2 regions of the Bacillus sp. NEB1478 genome follow, and region 2 is predicted to be linked to the other one. Evidence: riboswitches for the same ligand, from Rfam matches in the RefSeq annotation. Region 2 holds a riboswitch; the other holds the start of a gene.

Region 1 (8,204 bases), 1.6 Mb from region 2:
TTCCTGGATCCGTCAATGGCACAAGATCTTCTCCATCTTTTACATCTGGCTCATAAGCCAATGTTTCGTTTACACGGTCGAGTGAAGCACTTCCACGCTCCATTACGTTAATTAATTCGCCTACTGCAATCATCGGCCAGATTAGCATACCGAGGTAAACATTAAAGGTTACAAGTTCTCCAAGTGTGATCGAATTGTGAAACACCATGTATGCTCCATACCCAAGACCTATCAAGTAACTCAGTCCGACAAGGATTTTAATCGTCGGTTCAAAAAGTGCATCAATCCTTGATACAGCGAGGTTCTTTTCATATACATCTTCAGTTACTTGATTAAAACGGGCAACATCCGCTTCTTCCTGAACATAAGCTCGGATTACACGAACACCTTGAATACTTTCCAAAACAGAGTCGTTCATGTCACCGAACGCATCTTGTGCAATTGTAAAACGTTCATGCACTTTTTTTCCGTACTTTTTAATGATATAAGCAATAATCGGTAATGGAATAAGTGCTGCAAACGTTAACTTCCAGCTGATCATGAACCCCATCACAAATATGATCGTAAGCATAAATAGACTTGAATCAACAAGCGTTAAAATACCAAATCCTGCTGTCATCGCAATCGCTTTCAAATCGTTTGTTGCACGAGCCATCAAGTCGCCTGTTCTATTCTTTTCAAAGAAAGTCGGTGTCATCTTCAACAGATGTCTCATAAATTTCGAACGCATCGTTCGTTCAAGAATCTGGGCGCCTCCGAACAGCTGAAACAGCCAGATGTACATCGAAATATACATGCCGATCAGCACAGCAACGAAAATACCTAGCTTCTGCATCATCTCTTCTTTCGTAAACGTTCCCATATGAATGGAATCAATCGCATTACCTACAAGTTTCGGAGGAATCACTTCAAGAATCCCAACAAACGTAAGCAAGACAACCGCTACCGTATATCGCTTCCAATGTTCTTTAAAGAACCACGAAAGCTTACCTAAAACTGAAAACATATTAATCTCTCCTCTCGATCTCTCTGTCTGTTTTTATTAAACATTTGTTTAACGAGCTACCCAAAAAGTGTATGAGCCTTGCGTTCTAACCACACCATTAACATGTCTTTTTTCATCTGATTTCCTCCTCAATTTTATATCTATTGAAAAAGAGAATTCTTTCCCTTTTAACAATCCAGAAAAATAAAAAAGCATACCACTCGAAGGCGATATGCTCTAAAAGACAATAAAAAACACACGTCACGATTGGATGTGACCTGCGTGAAAGTATGTATAAAGAAAGGGCAAAAAAATGCGGAAAGTATCCTAATACTTCTTTTTCGGCAGGCCATGATATTCAGTTGTATTGTGAACTACCATTACAATAAAGCGTTTAATATGAGTTTTGACTGATGTGCTTACCATGACACAACCATCCTTTCCATAATCTTGTAGTTTTGTAACTTTGTAAATCTTAACACTTTTCTAATAACTATGTCAATTCCATTTTAATATGCAATTTAATTTAATTTGTACTTCAATATATGAACAATTTAGTGTAAGGGTGTGTCCATTTTTTATTTAGGCTGTTTTGTGAATGTTGTTGCTATTGAGTGGTTAATTTCCACTTCTGATCACTGGCTTTCCGTTGGCGTGCGGTGGGGATTCGAGAGAGATGAATTTTTATCGTCAAACGTATCATTTTGTGGTTTAAATCAGACAATTTGAATTAAAAGCGGAATATTTTTAATGAATTGGACTGAATGAGCCGATTTCAATGCTGCCCAACACACTTAACTAACCAGTTTGGTTGATAATCTCACGAAAATTTCCATAATCCCGCGAATTTGCTTCATAATCTCAGGAGTCGACATCAATCGTCATAATGCGACAACAACTCATCGCTATTCATCTAAAAAATTCACAAACAAAAACCCCGTCATCACCATGACAGGGTTCACACAGAAGGATATTTTACTTATTGAATTGACGTGATAAGTTCGCCATCTCTATTGCAGATACGGCAGCTTCCCAGCCTTTGTTGCCAGCCTTTGTTCCAGCTCGCTCTATCGCCTGTTCAATAGAATCAACAGTTAAAACGCCGAAAATTACCGGCACACCGCTTGTCATTGCTGCCTGAGCAACCCCTTTTGCTGCTTCGTTACAAACATAATCAAAGTGAGGAGTCGAACCGCGAATAACTGCGCCTAGTGTGATAACAGCATCGTAATTCCCGCTGTCAGCCATTTTCTTTGCGATCAAAGGAATTTCAAATGCACCAGGCACCCATGCGATATCTACATCGTCCTCTGAAATACCGTGTCTTTTAAATGCATCTTCAGCACCTGAAACAAGTTTATCTGAAATAAAATCATTAAATCTTCCTGCTACGATTCCTACTTTTAATCCTGTACCAATTAAATGTCCTTCAAACAATTTAGCCATAGATGGTTCCTCCTGTTTTAAAAGTGAAGCATGTGCCCCAATTTACTTTTTTTCGTTTTTAAATAATTCTCGTTATTTTCGTTATGAGGCATTTGAAGAGGCACCCTGTCTGTAACCTCTAAGTCATAGCCTTTTAAGCCCGCAATTTTCCTTGGATTATTCGTTAAGAGTTTCATTTTATTGATGCCGAGCTCTTTTAAAATTTGAGCACCAATTCCATAATCTCTTAAGTCTGGAGCAAATCCTAGCTGTTCGTTCGCTTCAACTGTATCCAAACCTTGCTCCTGCAGCTTATAAGCTCTCATTTTATTAATAAGACCAATACCTCTTCCTTCTTGTCTCATATACAGCAAAACGCCCGAACCTGCCTGCTCAATTTGGCGAAGTGCTGCATGAAGCTGAGGGCCGCAATCACAGCGATGTGAACTAAACACATCCCCTGTTAAGCACTCCGAGTGAACCCTCACCAGTACGGGCTCGTCTCCTGCAATATCACCTTTTACAAGGGCAACATGCTCTTTATCATCAACCGCATTTGAAAACCCGATCGCTTTAAATTCACCGAATTCTGTAGGAAGTGTGATTTCAACTTCTCTCTTTACCATCTGCTCAGTTTTGTTTCGATAAGTAATTAAATCTTTTATCGTAATAAGCTTCATTTCATGCTTTTTCGCAAGCTCGATCAATTCTGGTACACGAGCCATTGTGCCATCTTCTTTCATAATCTCACAGATGACACCCGCAGATTTGCTTCCAGCCATATTTGCCAGATCAATAGCTGCTTCTGTATGACCAGCTCTGCGCAAGACACCGCCCTTTTTACCGATAAGCGGAAAAACATGACCGGGACGCTTGAAATCCGCTGATACAGATTCACTGTTAACAAGTTCACGAACCGTTGTCGCTCTTTCTTGAGCGGAAATTCCTGTAGTAGTCGAGATATGGTCTACACTGATTGTAAATGCAGTCCCATGTGAATCAGTATTCGCAGCGACCATCGGCGTCAAATCTAATCGTGATGCGATTTCTTCTGATATTGGCGTACATACAAGCCCCCGTCCGTGGGTAACCATGAAATTGATTGATTCCGGGGTAATTCCTTCTGCTAATGCTATAAAGTCGCCTTCATTTTCACGATCTTCATCATCCACAACGATTATGATCTTTCCAGCTTTTAAATCTGCAACCGCTTCTTCTATGGAGTGAAACATTTACTCTCCTCCTAAAATCCGTTCTCTTGTAAAAATGCAAGAGACAGCTTCGACTTTTGTTTAGTATTTTCTTTCTCCGGATTCAACATTCTGTACACATACTTAGCAAGCATGTCACATTCAATGTTTACAAGATCTCCAGGACTTTTTTTGCCAAGAATCGTATGATCCGCAGTAAGCGGAATTAGCGAAACCGTAATCGTATCTTGCGTAACATCAAACACGGTCAAGCTCGTTCCATCCATGCAAACCGAACCTTTTAACATAAAATAACGTATTAAATGCGAAGGTAACTTCACAACATAATAAATCGCATTTTTCTCAGGACGCTTTTCAATAATTTCACCTGTTCCGTCCACATGTCCAGAAACGAAATGCCCGCCAAAGCGGCCGCCTGCTGCCATCGCACGTTCCAGATTCACCGTTGAACGATTGTTTAATTGTTTCAAAGTTGATGAGCGATACGTTTCAGGCATCACATCCACGGTAAATTGATTTGAATTGAACGAAGTAACTGTTAAACAAACACCGTTTACCGCTATACTGTCACCCAGATTTACATCCTGCAGAACTTTTGAAGCTGAAATTGTTAAAACAATCGTTTCGTTTCCTTTATTGATCGACTTAATTGTTCCCAGTTCCTCAATAATTCCTGTAAACAAATATCCGCACCTCCCTTTTGTTTTTTCCTATTTACATATTGTCCAATTTTCGGGAGGTAATTTACTACATAAAAAAACCCCTAAGAACGATTGGTTCCCAGGGGTTGTTAATAAATTCATACATAAACAAACCTTTAAAAATCACTTTATTAAACAAGTGTTTAAAAGTTTCCGTAATCCTTCTCCCATCCAGACTATACTGTCGGCTTCGGAATTTCACCGAATCCACCGTTTTCGCAAAGCAAAACCGGGTCACGGACTAAGAGACAACTGTCTCATCACCGCCGGTTGGGAATTTCACCCGACCCCGAAGGATGTCGTTAAAGTAACGACATAAAATATTTGATTTGCCTTTAATGTATCTGATTTATTTCATTAATGCAACTAATCATCCTTTTAAACGCAGAAAAACCCTCACCAAAAAATGTCGATAGCATGAATTATTGACCAATTATCAGTTTCTCTTTTGGATAATGAATATGTTCATTAACTACATTACCCCGAATAATAAATAGGAATGATAGAACACCAATTCGCCCTATAAACATTAAGATCATCAAGATAACTTTCCCTGTGGAACTCAGTGTACCCGTAATTCCAGTCGTAAGGCCCGTTGTACCAAATGCAGAACAAACCTCAAAAAAGAGTTTTTCTATTGGCATTGGATCGGTGATGGAAAGTATAACTGTCGACGTAGTGCAAAGCACCACAGACACAATAATGACGATAAATGATTTTTGGATATCCTCAGGAAAGATTTCACGATTGAAGATTTTGATTGTATTCCTTCCCTTTGCATAAAACAAAATGGACAATAGGGCTACGGCAAATGTCGTTGTCCGAATCCCCCCGCCGACACTGCTCGGTGAAGCACCAATAAACATCATAACGCTCAAAAATAGAATCGTTGGCTGAGAGAACTCACTAATATGCATTGTGGCTAGCCCGCCGCTTCTCGTCGTTACAGATTGAAACAGCGAATAAAAAATGCTCTCATGCCACGATTTCCCTTTAAAAAAGAGATTTATTTCTAATAAGAAAATTCCTATTGCACCAACAATAACGAGCAAAAGAAAGGTTGATGTCGTTACTTTTGTAAAAAGAGTAAACGTATAACGTTCCAAGTACTTTCGTTCTTTAATAAAATTGTTCACTTCAACTAAAACCGGAAAGCCAATGGCTCCAGAAGTAATTAAACACATGATTACGATCTGCACGAGATAATCGTCTTTAAAAGGAATTAGCGAACTTCCTGTAATATCAAATCCCGCATTTGTAGTTGCTGTAACAGAGGCAAAAAATGCGTGGTAGAGAACCTCAAGATGCGAATCATAATACGGCTGGAACAAAATAAATAACAGCACAGTCCCCACAATTTCAATACCTATGATAAGCACAAGTATCTGTTTCATTAGGTTTACTAGCCCAGATAGAGTTGATTGGTTTTGATCAGTCATGATCAATTGACGTTCTCTCATTCCGATCCGCTTACCAATCAATAGCCAGATAGCCGTCCCTAATGTCATGACACCAATTCCGCCGATTTGAACAACGAGGGCCAGTATGATAACACCTGTACGGTTGAACGTTTCTGAGATACTGACTGAAGTCAATCCCGTAACACTAACAGCACTTACAGCAGTAAATAACGCATCAATAAATGGGAGTTTAACGCCTTCATTATGTCCGACAGGCAGACTTAAAAGTACGGTTGCTACGATGACAGACAATAAATAAAATATGACGATTAGCTGTACAGACGTAAGGTGGTTCTTTTTTGGCTGGTTTGTTGTATTTTTAAACATATATTTCACCCGTCAAAGGAATTTTTCTATAACCTTATGAAAGCTTAACAATAGGATTTCCATTTAACAAGTGAAAATGAACATTTGTTAAACCCGTCTATTCCATTTTTTTCAGAGAATAGGTTCTATCAGAAATTCTGTTTTTAATTATTTTGTATTCCTAACCTCAATACATAAATCCTTATTCACAAAATGGAAATTTTTCTATTGTATAACGTAACAGTGTTATGTTACATTATTCTCAAGGAGGTTTAAAATGGAAAATCTTATCTCGAAAAAAGATCTGCTTGAAACAGCCAATATCTCTTATGGGCAATTATATCGATGGAAAAGAAAAAACCTCATTCCCGAAAACTGGTTTATTCGTAAATCAACTTTTACAGGACAAGAAACTTTTTTTCCGAAAAAAGATATTTTGCAGCGCATCGAAAAAATCAAATCATTAAAAGATGACCGTTCACTGGATGAACTAGCTGATATGTTTTCCCCTTCTCCGACGGTCACTTCATTAACAGCTGACGAATTAACGAAACGTAACATTGTTTCATATACTACCGTTGAAATGTACGCTAATCATCATGGCACTCAGACGACCTACTCTTTTGAAAACTTATTAACTCTTTACCTACTCGATCGTTTGCTCCAAACGGGTGAAATGAATCGTTCAGAAGGATTCGATTTATTGAAATTTCTTCAAGAACATCTATCAAAACTGAATAAAAGTGATAATGAATTAATCTTCATCCGAAAAATGGGTGTTTCCTTATTTATACTGACATCTGAACCATCTAGTCTTTTCATTGAGTCTCAAGCAAAAATTATCGCTCAATATAAACTGAATACATGTATGGAAGAGCTAAAATTAAAACTTTCTTAAACGTATGAGGAGGAATTTACAATGGAAAAAACAGTACAGCAAAACCTTAAGATCTCTGGTTCAGGATCAGCATCAGGCGGTGTATACAACCATGTAAATGTGAACGGTTCAGGTAAAATTACCGGAGATATCGAATGCGACATTTTTTCTTGCAATGGCAGCTCTAACGTCAAAGGAAATGTGAAAGCTGAATCAGTTAAGGTAAATGGCTCAGCCAATATCGAAGGGAATATGGACGCACATGAAGTTTCTATAAATGGAAGCTCTGATATTGATGGAAACGTCAATTGTAAGGAAATCAAAATACAAGGCTCTGCATCTATAAAAGGTGAATTGAAAGCAAAAGAAATTTACGTTAGAGGTACTTCTTCGGTTGATGGAAACGTTGCAGGGGATGAAATTGAAATAAGAGGACAAGTGAAAATAAAAGGAGATTGTGAAGCTGAATCCTTCAATTCTCGTGGAAACTTTTCTATTAGCGGTCTTTTGAATGCAGGGCATATCGATATTGAACTGCTGCGTCATTGTGAAGCAAAAGAGATCGGCGGAGAACATATTGTTGTTCGAAAAACGAACGATTCCACTGGACTGAAAAAATTAATCAAATACTTCGTAAGCCAAAACGATGATTCCCTTTCTGCTGATGTTATTGAAGGTGACCATGTCTACTTAGAGTATACTCAAGCAAAAGTAGTCAGAGGAAATACAGTTGAAATTGGTCCCGGCTGCAAAATTGAAAACATTGAGTATAAAGAATCACTTGAGATTGATGAAAACGCAAAAGTTGGCAAACAGCAAAAAATATAACCAAGAAACAGCCTCAGAAGTGAGATTTATTCCTTCTGAGGCTGTTTTTGTAATTCCAGTTCTATTTTTTTGATTTCGACATGCAGAAATTTGATTTATCCCACGGTAATTATCAATATATCCACGTTATTTTGATTAATTCCACGATATTTCCAATATTTCCACGTTATTTTGATTAATTCCACGTTATCAGATATTTTATCCAGGTTTAGCTAATTAACTGCCCTTCACAGTCACTGTCCCCCGGCTGTAATCTTCAAGCCAATAATTCCAGTTAAAACAAATGCTAAGAATATAAACCTAAGAATACTTTTGGGCTCCCCAAATAGAATAATTCCCAATATAACTGCGCCCGCCGCTCCAATTCCTGTCCATACCGTATAAGCAGTACCAATCGGAAGCACTTTGGTG
Region 2 (8,204 bases):
AGATGGGCAGAGGGGAGTCTATATCAGATACAGCGAAAGTATTATCTGGTTACTTGGATGGCATAATGATCCGCACGTTCCACCAATCAACAGTAGAAGAACTCGCATCAAACAGTACCATTCCAGTCATTAATGGTCTGACAGACGAGTTTCACCCTTGTCAAATACTTGCAGACTTGTTAACAATATTGGAATATAAAGGATCATTTAAAGGTAAAAAGCTTACTTATATCGGAGACGGAAACAACATGGCTCATTCCTTAATGATTGGTGCAGCAAAGGTTGGAATGGATTGCACGGTTATTGCTCCAGAGAAGTATGGACCAAAGAAATCTATTGTTTCATACGCACAGCAAATTGCGAAACAAACTGGTGCGGTGATTCATGTTACGAATGATCCGGTAAAAGGGATAAAAAATAGTGATGTCATCTACACAGATGTATGGGCGAGCATGGGGCAGGAGAGTGAAGCAGAGGAAAGAATGAATCATTTTGAATCTTTCCAAGTGAATCAGGAACTCGTATCACACGCAAAAAAGGACTTTATCTTCATGCACTGTTTACCGGCACATCGTGGAGAAGAAGTTACCGCTGAGATTATTGATGGAGATCACTCTGTCGTTTTCCCAGAAGCGGAAAACAGACTGCATGCTCAAAAAGCATTGCTTGTTCATTTGATGTCATAAAAACGAATAAAAAAAGCCGCTCACAAACTTGAGCGGCTTTCGCATTATTAAACTTAAAATACTTGTTCTAATTCAACAACGCCAGGTACTTCTTCAAGAAGTGCACGTTCAATACCAGCTTTTAGTGTAATTGTTGAACTTGGGCAGCTTCCGCAAGCTCCCATTAGACGTACTTTTACAACGCCTTCTTCAATATCCACTAATTCCACGTCACCACCATCACGAAGTAGGAACGGGCGTAATTTATCAAGAACTTCTTCTACTTGTTCACGCATTTCTAAGTTTTGAGTTTCAGCCATATCTATCAGGCTCCTTTCATAAAAAGAACTTATCTTTAGTATACGGGATATGGAATAAAAAATCCATGAGCAAGCATCATGATATTTGCTCCTTTTTCTTTTCGGAGAAATAAGGTATGATGAAAGCAAATAAGCGCATCTATAGAGGTGAATTCTTATGCAAAATTCTCTTATTATTAAAGTATACGGAGCAGAGCAAAAGTGTGCAAGCTGTGTGCATTTGCCTTCTGCAAAAGAGACCGCAGAATGGCTGGAAGCAGCGATATCCAGAAAGTTTCCGAACAGTTTGTTTCAAGTTTTGTATATAGATATGGAAAAACCAGATCATGAAGATGATCGATTATTTTCAGAAAGAATTATTGAAGAAGATCTTTTTTACCCAGTTGTCGTTATCAATGGGGAGATCGCAGCAGAAGGAAACCCGAATCTAAAAACCATTTATAGCATAATTGAACAGAACGGATATGGCGCTGTAAGTTAAAGCGCCTATTTTTTTTCTTTTGGGTTTGTACACATGCCTCTATATACACCACGGAATATGATGTATGGAATTAAAAGGAGGCAAATAAAATTGTTGAACCCTTTAAAAGGTAAATTTTTTAAAGACGAATCTTCATCCCACTGTGGGTGCCATCATAAGCATTTTCATGATCTTTGCGAGATGTACATGGGACAGCACGTAACGATTGAGCTGAATGATGGCAACGAGTATCATGGAAAGCTTCACAGCTATGATAACAACAATATGTATTTAATCACTGCTGGTGAAGGTGAACAACGCAACAGCCGAATCATATTCGTAGGTCCATTCTTTCCGGGCTTCGGCTTGTTCGGATTTCCATTTTTTCGTATACGCCGTTTTCGTCCATTCCGTCCTTGGTGGTAATTTTATTGTTATCTGATTCTCCTGTTTAATGTAGGTCAACTTACATGGACGAATCGGTTTAATATGAAAGTCTTGCAGTACGCAAGGCTTTTTTTAATTGAAAAACGCATTTTTGCAGAAGCGAACAGGGGGTTTTTTTAGGTTGAAAAGTGTTATTCCCAGAATTGTTGAGCAGATACTCAGACTTTTTAACGTAATTCCCAGAATTTTTTTGTTAAATCCCACACTTTTTCGCAATAATCCTACATTTTTATACAAAAATGCGTGTCTAGTCTTACTCAACTTGCACATAAAAAGGTGACCCAGCTATTAGCCAAATCACCTTTCAGTATCATATTACACTTGATATTTATAGAGCCATAAGATTCCGGATTTCAATAGTCTCGGAACTCGGCCGATTAATGCAGTGCTGCCCATTGTTCCGAATCCGCTTTTCTTACCTAATGATCCCATAACGCCTTTAAGTTTAATTTCGTGCATTTCAGGAAGCGGCTGTTCGTTCCAGCGCGCTAACAATACTTGTGATATTTGTTCTGCTTGTTCTTCAGCAAGCTGTGCGCTTGGTGCATATGGAAGACTTGCGCAATCACCAACGACATACACATGCTCGTTAGAAGGAAGGTAGTGATATTCACTAAGTACAACACGGCCTTGGCTGTCTTTCTCAACATCCATAGCACGAACGATGTGACTAGGCTGAATTCCGGCTGTCCATACAATTGCATCACATTCTACTTTTTCATCGTGGTTGTATAGAGCGCCTTCTTCAACTTTTGTTACGTTCGAATTGTTGATGACTTCAACACCATGCTCTTCAAACCAGTTTTGTACATAGTTGCTTAATCTTTTCTTATAAGCAGAAAGAATCATTTCTCCGCGGTCAAAAAGTTTGATGTTTAAATCAGGGCGGCTTTCACGCAGTTCAGAAGCAAGCTCAACTCCTGACAATCCTGCCCCGACAACCGCAACTACAGCATTTGCATGCAAGTTATTAAGGATTTGGTACGTCTGTCGCGATTTATCAATCGTTTGAATACTCAATGTAAATTGATCAGCGCCTGGAACATTATGATATTTGTCTTCACAGCCTAAGCCTATAACAAGGTCATCATATGAAACAGCATCTTGATCTTTTAATAAGACTTTCTTTTCATTAACATCGATGCCCGTTACTTCACCATATTTGATGGACAAGCGCGGGTGGTCAGGAAAAGTTACACGCACATGATGGTCAGAAATTGTACCTGCAGCTAATGCATAGTATTCTGTTTTTAAACAATGATATGGTACACGGTCAATCAGTGTAAGCTGAATATCTTCTGGGAGGTCTGAGGAATTTAGAAGCCTCTTTAACACACGCATATTTCCATATCCTCCGCCAAGTAAAACGAGGTGCTTCATTTGTCATTTCCCCTTTTCTATCAAGACAATTCTTATCTATAATTGTTGAAAATTTTTCATGCACGAAGTAAACGATTTCACGTTTTTAACATGTTTAAGTATAGCACTTTGCTATAAATTCACAACTCTTTTGTGGAAAAAACCAATTGAAAAAACTGTATACATTGACTAGCGTTTTATAAAAAGTTAGGATGTATTCATCAAGAGGTGAAAAGATGAGACCAATAATTGAATTTTGTGTAAGCAATTTAGCGAGTGGCGCACAAAAAGCACTTGAAGAGCTGGAGAAAGATTATGATCTGGATGTGATCGAATATGGATGTCTCGGTTATTGCGGACAATGCGCTAAATCTTTATTTGCATTAGTAAATGGAGATATCATACATGGAGATACATCAGATGAGCTCGTTAAAAATATTTACACTCATATAGAAGAAAATTTTAATTTCTAAACAGCTTTCCAATTAAAAGGAGAGCTGTTTTTTTGTTCAAGATTAATTGGTGAATCTCTTATTCATCACAATATCGCCTATGATTGCAGTACATAGTTATTATAAAAGTTTTCCTTGCTATTGAATGGACAAACAATATAAAAGTGTATAGAGAAAAATTTATTGTAAAAAATAACTAGAATGAAAATCTTGAAAAAGGATTGCAATTTTGTCGAAATTTGTTACATTATTATAGGGTCAGTCATTCGATGTCTGACGTCTTACTTGAAAGCGCAATCAAGTTTCGCCATACGGAGAAATTCGAAATACATTTTTTTAGGATTATAGGGGGAAAATCAAAATGACAATTTTATTTGGAATACTGGGTATCATATTGATGCTTGCAATCGCTTTTATTATGTCAAATGACAAAAAGAATATTAACATTAAAGCGGTTGTTATTATGATGGCAGTACAATTAGGTATTGCTTACTTCATGCTAAATACTTCAATAGGTAAAACAGTATTGAATAAAATAGTAAACGCATTCAATAAAGTTCTATCTTTTGGTCATGATGGTATCGCATTCGTATTCGGAGATTTAAGTGATAAAAACTATTTCTTCATAAATGTACTTATGATGATTGTATTCGTTTCAGCATTGCTTTCAATCTTAACGTATACAAGAATCTTGCCTTTAGCTATTAAATACATTGGTGGTGCAGTTGCTAAAATCACTGGTCTTCCAAAGATCGAATCTTTCGTAGCTGTAAACTCAATGGTGTTCGGTGATACAACAGCAATCATCTCTGTTAAATCACAATTGCACAAACTATCAGCAAACCGTTTATTTGTAGTTGTAACTTCTTCTCTAGTAGCAGTAAGCTGTTCAATCTTAGGTGCTTATATGCAAATGGTACCTGCTGAATATGTTTTAGTAGCACTTCCGATTAACGTATTCTCTGGACTTATTCTTTCTTCTATTGTGTCTCCTGTAACTTCGGACGAAGATGAAGAGATTGATGTTAAAGAAATGATTCCTGAAAAGTCATTGTTCGAAGCAATTGGAAATGGTGCATTAGATGGAGGTAAAGTTGCCTTAATCGTTGGTGCCATGCTAATTACTTATATTGGTTTACTTTCAATGGTTAACTTTGCTTTTGATGCAGCATTCGGTATGACGTTCCAAAGAGTATTAGGATATGTTTTTGCGCCTATCGCTTTCATTATGGGTATTCCTGCTAATGAAATTGTCCGAGCTGGTTCAGTAATGGGAACTAAAGTTGCGGCTAATGAGTTCGTAGCGATGCTTGACTTCATGAAAATGATTCCAAAGATGGATCATAAAACTGTAGGTATTGTTTCATCATTCTTGATTTCATTTGCTAACTTTTCATCAATCGGGATTATCTTAGGTACAGTTCAAGCAATCAATGGTGAAAAAGCTTCACTCCTTGCAAAAATGGGCTTAAAAGTATTGTTAGTTGCAACGATGGGTTCTGTATTAACAGGAACAATCGTAGGACTATTCTTATAAAACTAGATGAAGACGACTCAAAAGAGTATTAAACTCTTTGAGTCGTTTTTTGTTGTTTTAAAGCCTGTTTTTCCATTTTTTTCTGCTATTTTACTCTAAAAACAATACATAAATGTTAACCAGGGCATCTTATCCTAAAATCCTTTTTGTTTCTAATGTTTTTGAGCCAGCATTTGTATTTAATTCCACGGTAATGACCAATATATCCACGTTAATTACGATAATTTCACGTTAGTCCCAGCAGCCCGTTTTTCCGCAGGAGTGTCGGAGATTTTCTCTGCAATTTTAACAACGATGTTTAACAGAGTCTAAATAATAAAAAAAACCGCCAGGACGAACATTCATCCCAGCGGTTTCAATATTTATGCTTGTTGGCTTCTCATCTGCTTCATTACCCATGGCTTTAAACGGGTAAATAGAGCTATAAATAATAATGCAATAATTGTGCTTTTGATTAAATTAAACGGTGTTACCCCTTTTAACACAAAGTCAAGCATCATTTGGCTGGACATTTGTTGTGCTCCAAGAAACCAAGTATAGGCAGGCAGGATAATCACATAATTCAAGAATCCCATCATAGTTGTCATTAAAATAGTACCGGTAATTAATCCAATAGAAAGCTGCTTTACCGTATGTTGTTTCCGGAACATATAAGATACTGGAAGAATGAACAGGGTGCCAGCGATAAAGTTTGCTAATTCGCCAACAGGTACACCAGTAAAGCTTCCTACAATACCGTAATGAAGCATATTCTTAATCGCCTCAACCATAATCCCTGCAGCTGGTCCAAAAATAATAGCTGCCAGTAAGGCTGGTACTTCACTAAAATCAATTTTTAAAAATGCCGGCAGTCCTGGAAACGGAAAATCGAGCATCATAAGCAGATAGGCAATCGTGCTCAACATCGATACAGCTACCATTTGTTTAACTTTTCCCTTTTGCATTGAAATCTCTCCTCTTTTGTCGTGCGCCATCTATGATTTCAAATGCGGTACAGGCTATTTCACACAAAAAAACCTTAGTCTCAAATAGAAGAGGACTAAGGGAGTTTGTTGAAAAACAGCGTATGAAAGAAGCATTTTTTATTTAAAAATGCACACTCAAACATAAGCTCACTCATTAAGAATGAACCGCTGTACCAACATCTTCTCCCATCCAGACTGTACTGTCGGCTCTGGAGTTACACCAGATCAGCAAAGAGATGACATCGACGTGATGTCCAGTTTCAACAAAATTGTTTCTACATTTCTCATTCGCTCACGGGCTGATGAAGAGGGAATCTTCAATTACCGCCGGTCGGGAATTTCACCCTGCCCCGAAGATGGATCGCTATTGTATTTTATTACACCACCTATTATACTTTAAAAAATAAAGAATGTGAATAAAAGAGCAATGTCTAACCTTCCAAATAGAGGATGAAACACATGAAATTAACCTTTGAATATACATGGCCATATGAAAGAATGATGAATGATATCTATATTTTCGAATGCCCGTTTTGCAAAGCTTCCAACGTATTGACGAGCTTTAAAGAAGAACAATTAACTCTTGCTAAAGAAGGAGTTAAACAACGATTAATCATGCCTTGTTGTCATGGTAAAATGACGATTTTAAATGCTGACGACGATTATTTTTATACAGATGAAAAACTAAGAGCCCGATCATAAGGAGTAAATACCGAGCATGAAAACTTTGAGATTTACAAAAATGCATGGACTAGGAAATAATTATATCTACGTAAACATGTTTCAAGAAAAAATTCCAGAAGCTGATTTAGCAAGCCTGGCAATAGCCGTTTCTAATCCATATACCGGGATTGGATCGGATGGAATGATTTTAATTTGTCCTTCTGAAACAGCACCTGTAAAAATGAGGATTTTTAATAATGATGGTTCTGAAGCAAAAAATTGTGGAAATGGACTCCGTTGTGTTGCAAAGTATGCTTATGAAAACGGCATCGTCAAAGAGACTGAATTCAAGATTGAAACGCTCGGTGGTCTGGTTACAGCTAAGCTGATAATAGATGACGAGGATAACGTATCACTAGTTACTGTTAATATGGGTCAGCCCATTTTAAAACCTGATCAAATTCCTGTTAAAGGGTTCTCAGAGTATGACTCCCTTATTGATGAGACCGTTATATTCGCTGAAAATGAGCTCCAAATGACAGCAGTTTCGATGGGAAATCCTCATGTGGTCTTTTTTGTAGACAATATTGAAGACGCACCATTACATTCATTAGGTCCCATTATTGAAAAAGATCCGATGTTTCCAGATTGGGTTAATGCAGAATTTATTGAGATCGTTTCAGCAGAAGAAATGCATTTCCGTGTGTGGGAAAGAGGATCGGGAATCACACAAGCCTGTGGAACAGGAGCTTGTGCAGCAGCAGTTGCTGCCATATTAAATAAAAAAGCAGAGCGAAATACAGATATCACTGTCCATTTAGCTGGCGGAGACCTGATTATCAATTGGCATTCGAATGGCGATGTTTATATGACAGGTCCAGCTGAAGTCATTTGTACAGGTGAATTTATCATAAGATAAAAAAGAAAGTGCAGGCCTTTGAGCCTGCACTTTTTTAATGATTTTCCTAGTATTTTTGCACGATGTTATAAAACGTATCGCGTTCTACCGGTACTTTATTTGCTGTTTTTATTAAATGAACGAGTTCTTTTCTTGTAATACCCGCAGATGTTAGTGCGCCTACAGCATGTGAGATTCGTTCTTCGATCAATGTTCCATGAATGTCATCTGAACCAAATGTTAGGGCCATTTGTGTTAGTTGAACACCGATATTGATCCAATAAGCTTTAATGTGATCAAAATTATCAAGCATCAGACGGCTGATTGCAATAGTTCTCATATCGTCAAATGCAGAAGTTCTTCTCATTATCCCCATCGATTGTGTTCGAGGCTGCATAGCAAGCGGGATAAATACCATAAAGCCATTTGTTGAATCTT

The links. Region 2 has a riboswitch for FMN ahead of RGB74_RS04675 (ECF transporter S component). Riboswitches for the same ligand answer to the same signal wherever they lie in the genome.
Region 1: another riboswitch for FMN. It lies ahead of ribE (riboflavin synthase); the one in region 2 lies ahead of RGB74_RS04675 (ECF transporter S component).

Annotation. Positions count from the first base shown of each region.
Region 1 covers NZ_CP134049.1:3,281,468-3,289,671, forward strand. Annotated here, with positions in the region: gene RGB74_RS16530 (ABC transporter ATP-binding protein) at 1-1,006, opposite strand, end outside; gene ribE (6,7-dimethyl-8-ribityllumazine synthase) at 1,961-2,431, opposite strand; gene RGB74_RS16540 (bifunctional 3,4-dihydroxy-2-butanone-4-phosphate synthase/GTP cyclohydrolase II) at 2,449-3,642, opposite strand; gene ribE (riboflavin synthase) at 3,654-4,304, opposite strand; FMN riboswitch at 4,478-4,623, opposite strand; gene RGB74_RS16550 (TrkH family potassium uptake protein) at 4,745-6,109, opposite strand; gene RGB74_RS16555 (YhbD family protein) at 6,366-6,986, shown strand; gene RGB74_RS16560 (polymer-forming cytoskeletal protein) at 7,008-7,793, shown strand; gene sugE (quaternary ammonium compound efflux SMR transporter SugE) at 8,027-8,204, opposite strand, start outside.
Region 2 covers NZ_CP134049.1:981,980-990,183, forward strand. Annotated here, with positions in the region: gene argF (ornithine carbamoyltransferase) at 1-686, shown strand, start outside; gene RGB74_RS04645 (NifU family protein) at 740-985, opposite strand; gene RGB74_RS04650 (YuzD family protein) at 1,143-1,466, shown strand; gene RGB74_RS04655 (LSM domain-containing protein) at 1,557-1,871, shown strand; gene RGB74_RS04660 (NAD(P)/FAD-dependent oxidoreductase) at 2,208-3,272, opposite strand; gene RGB74_RS04665 (YuzB family protein) at 3,488-3,724, shown strand; gene RGB74_RS04670 (NupC/NupG family nucleoside CNT transporter) at 4,065-5,240, shown strand; gene RGB74_RS04675 (ECF transporter S component) at 5,603-6,184, opposite strand; FMN riboswitch at 6,380-6,567, opposite strand; gene RGB74_RS04680 (hypothetical protein) at 6,665-6,907, shown strand; gene dapF (diaminopimelate epimerase) at 6,924-7,787, shown strand; gene mqnE (aminofutalosine synthase MqnE) at 7,834-8,204, opposite strand, start outside.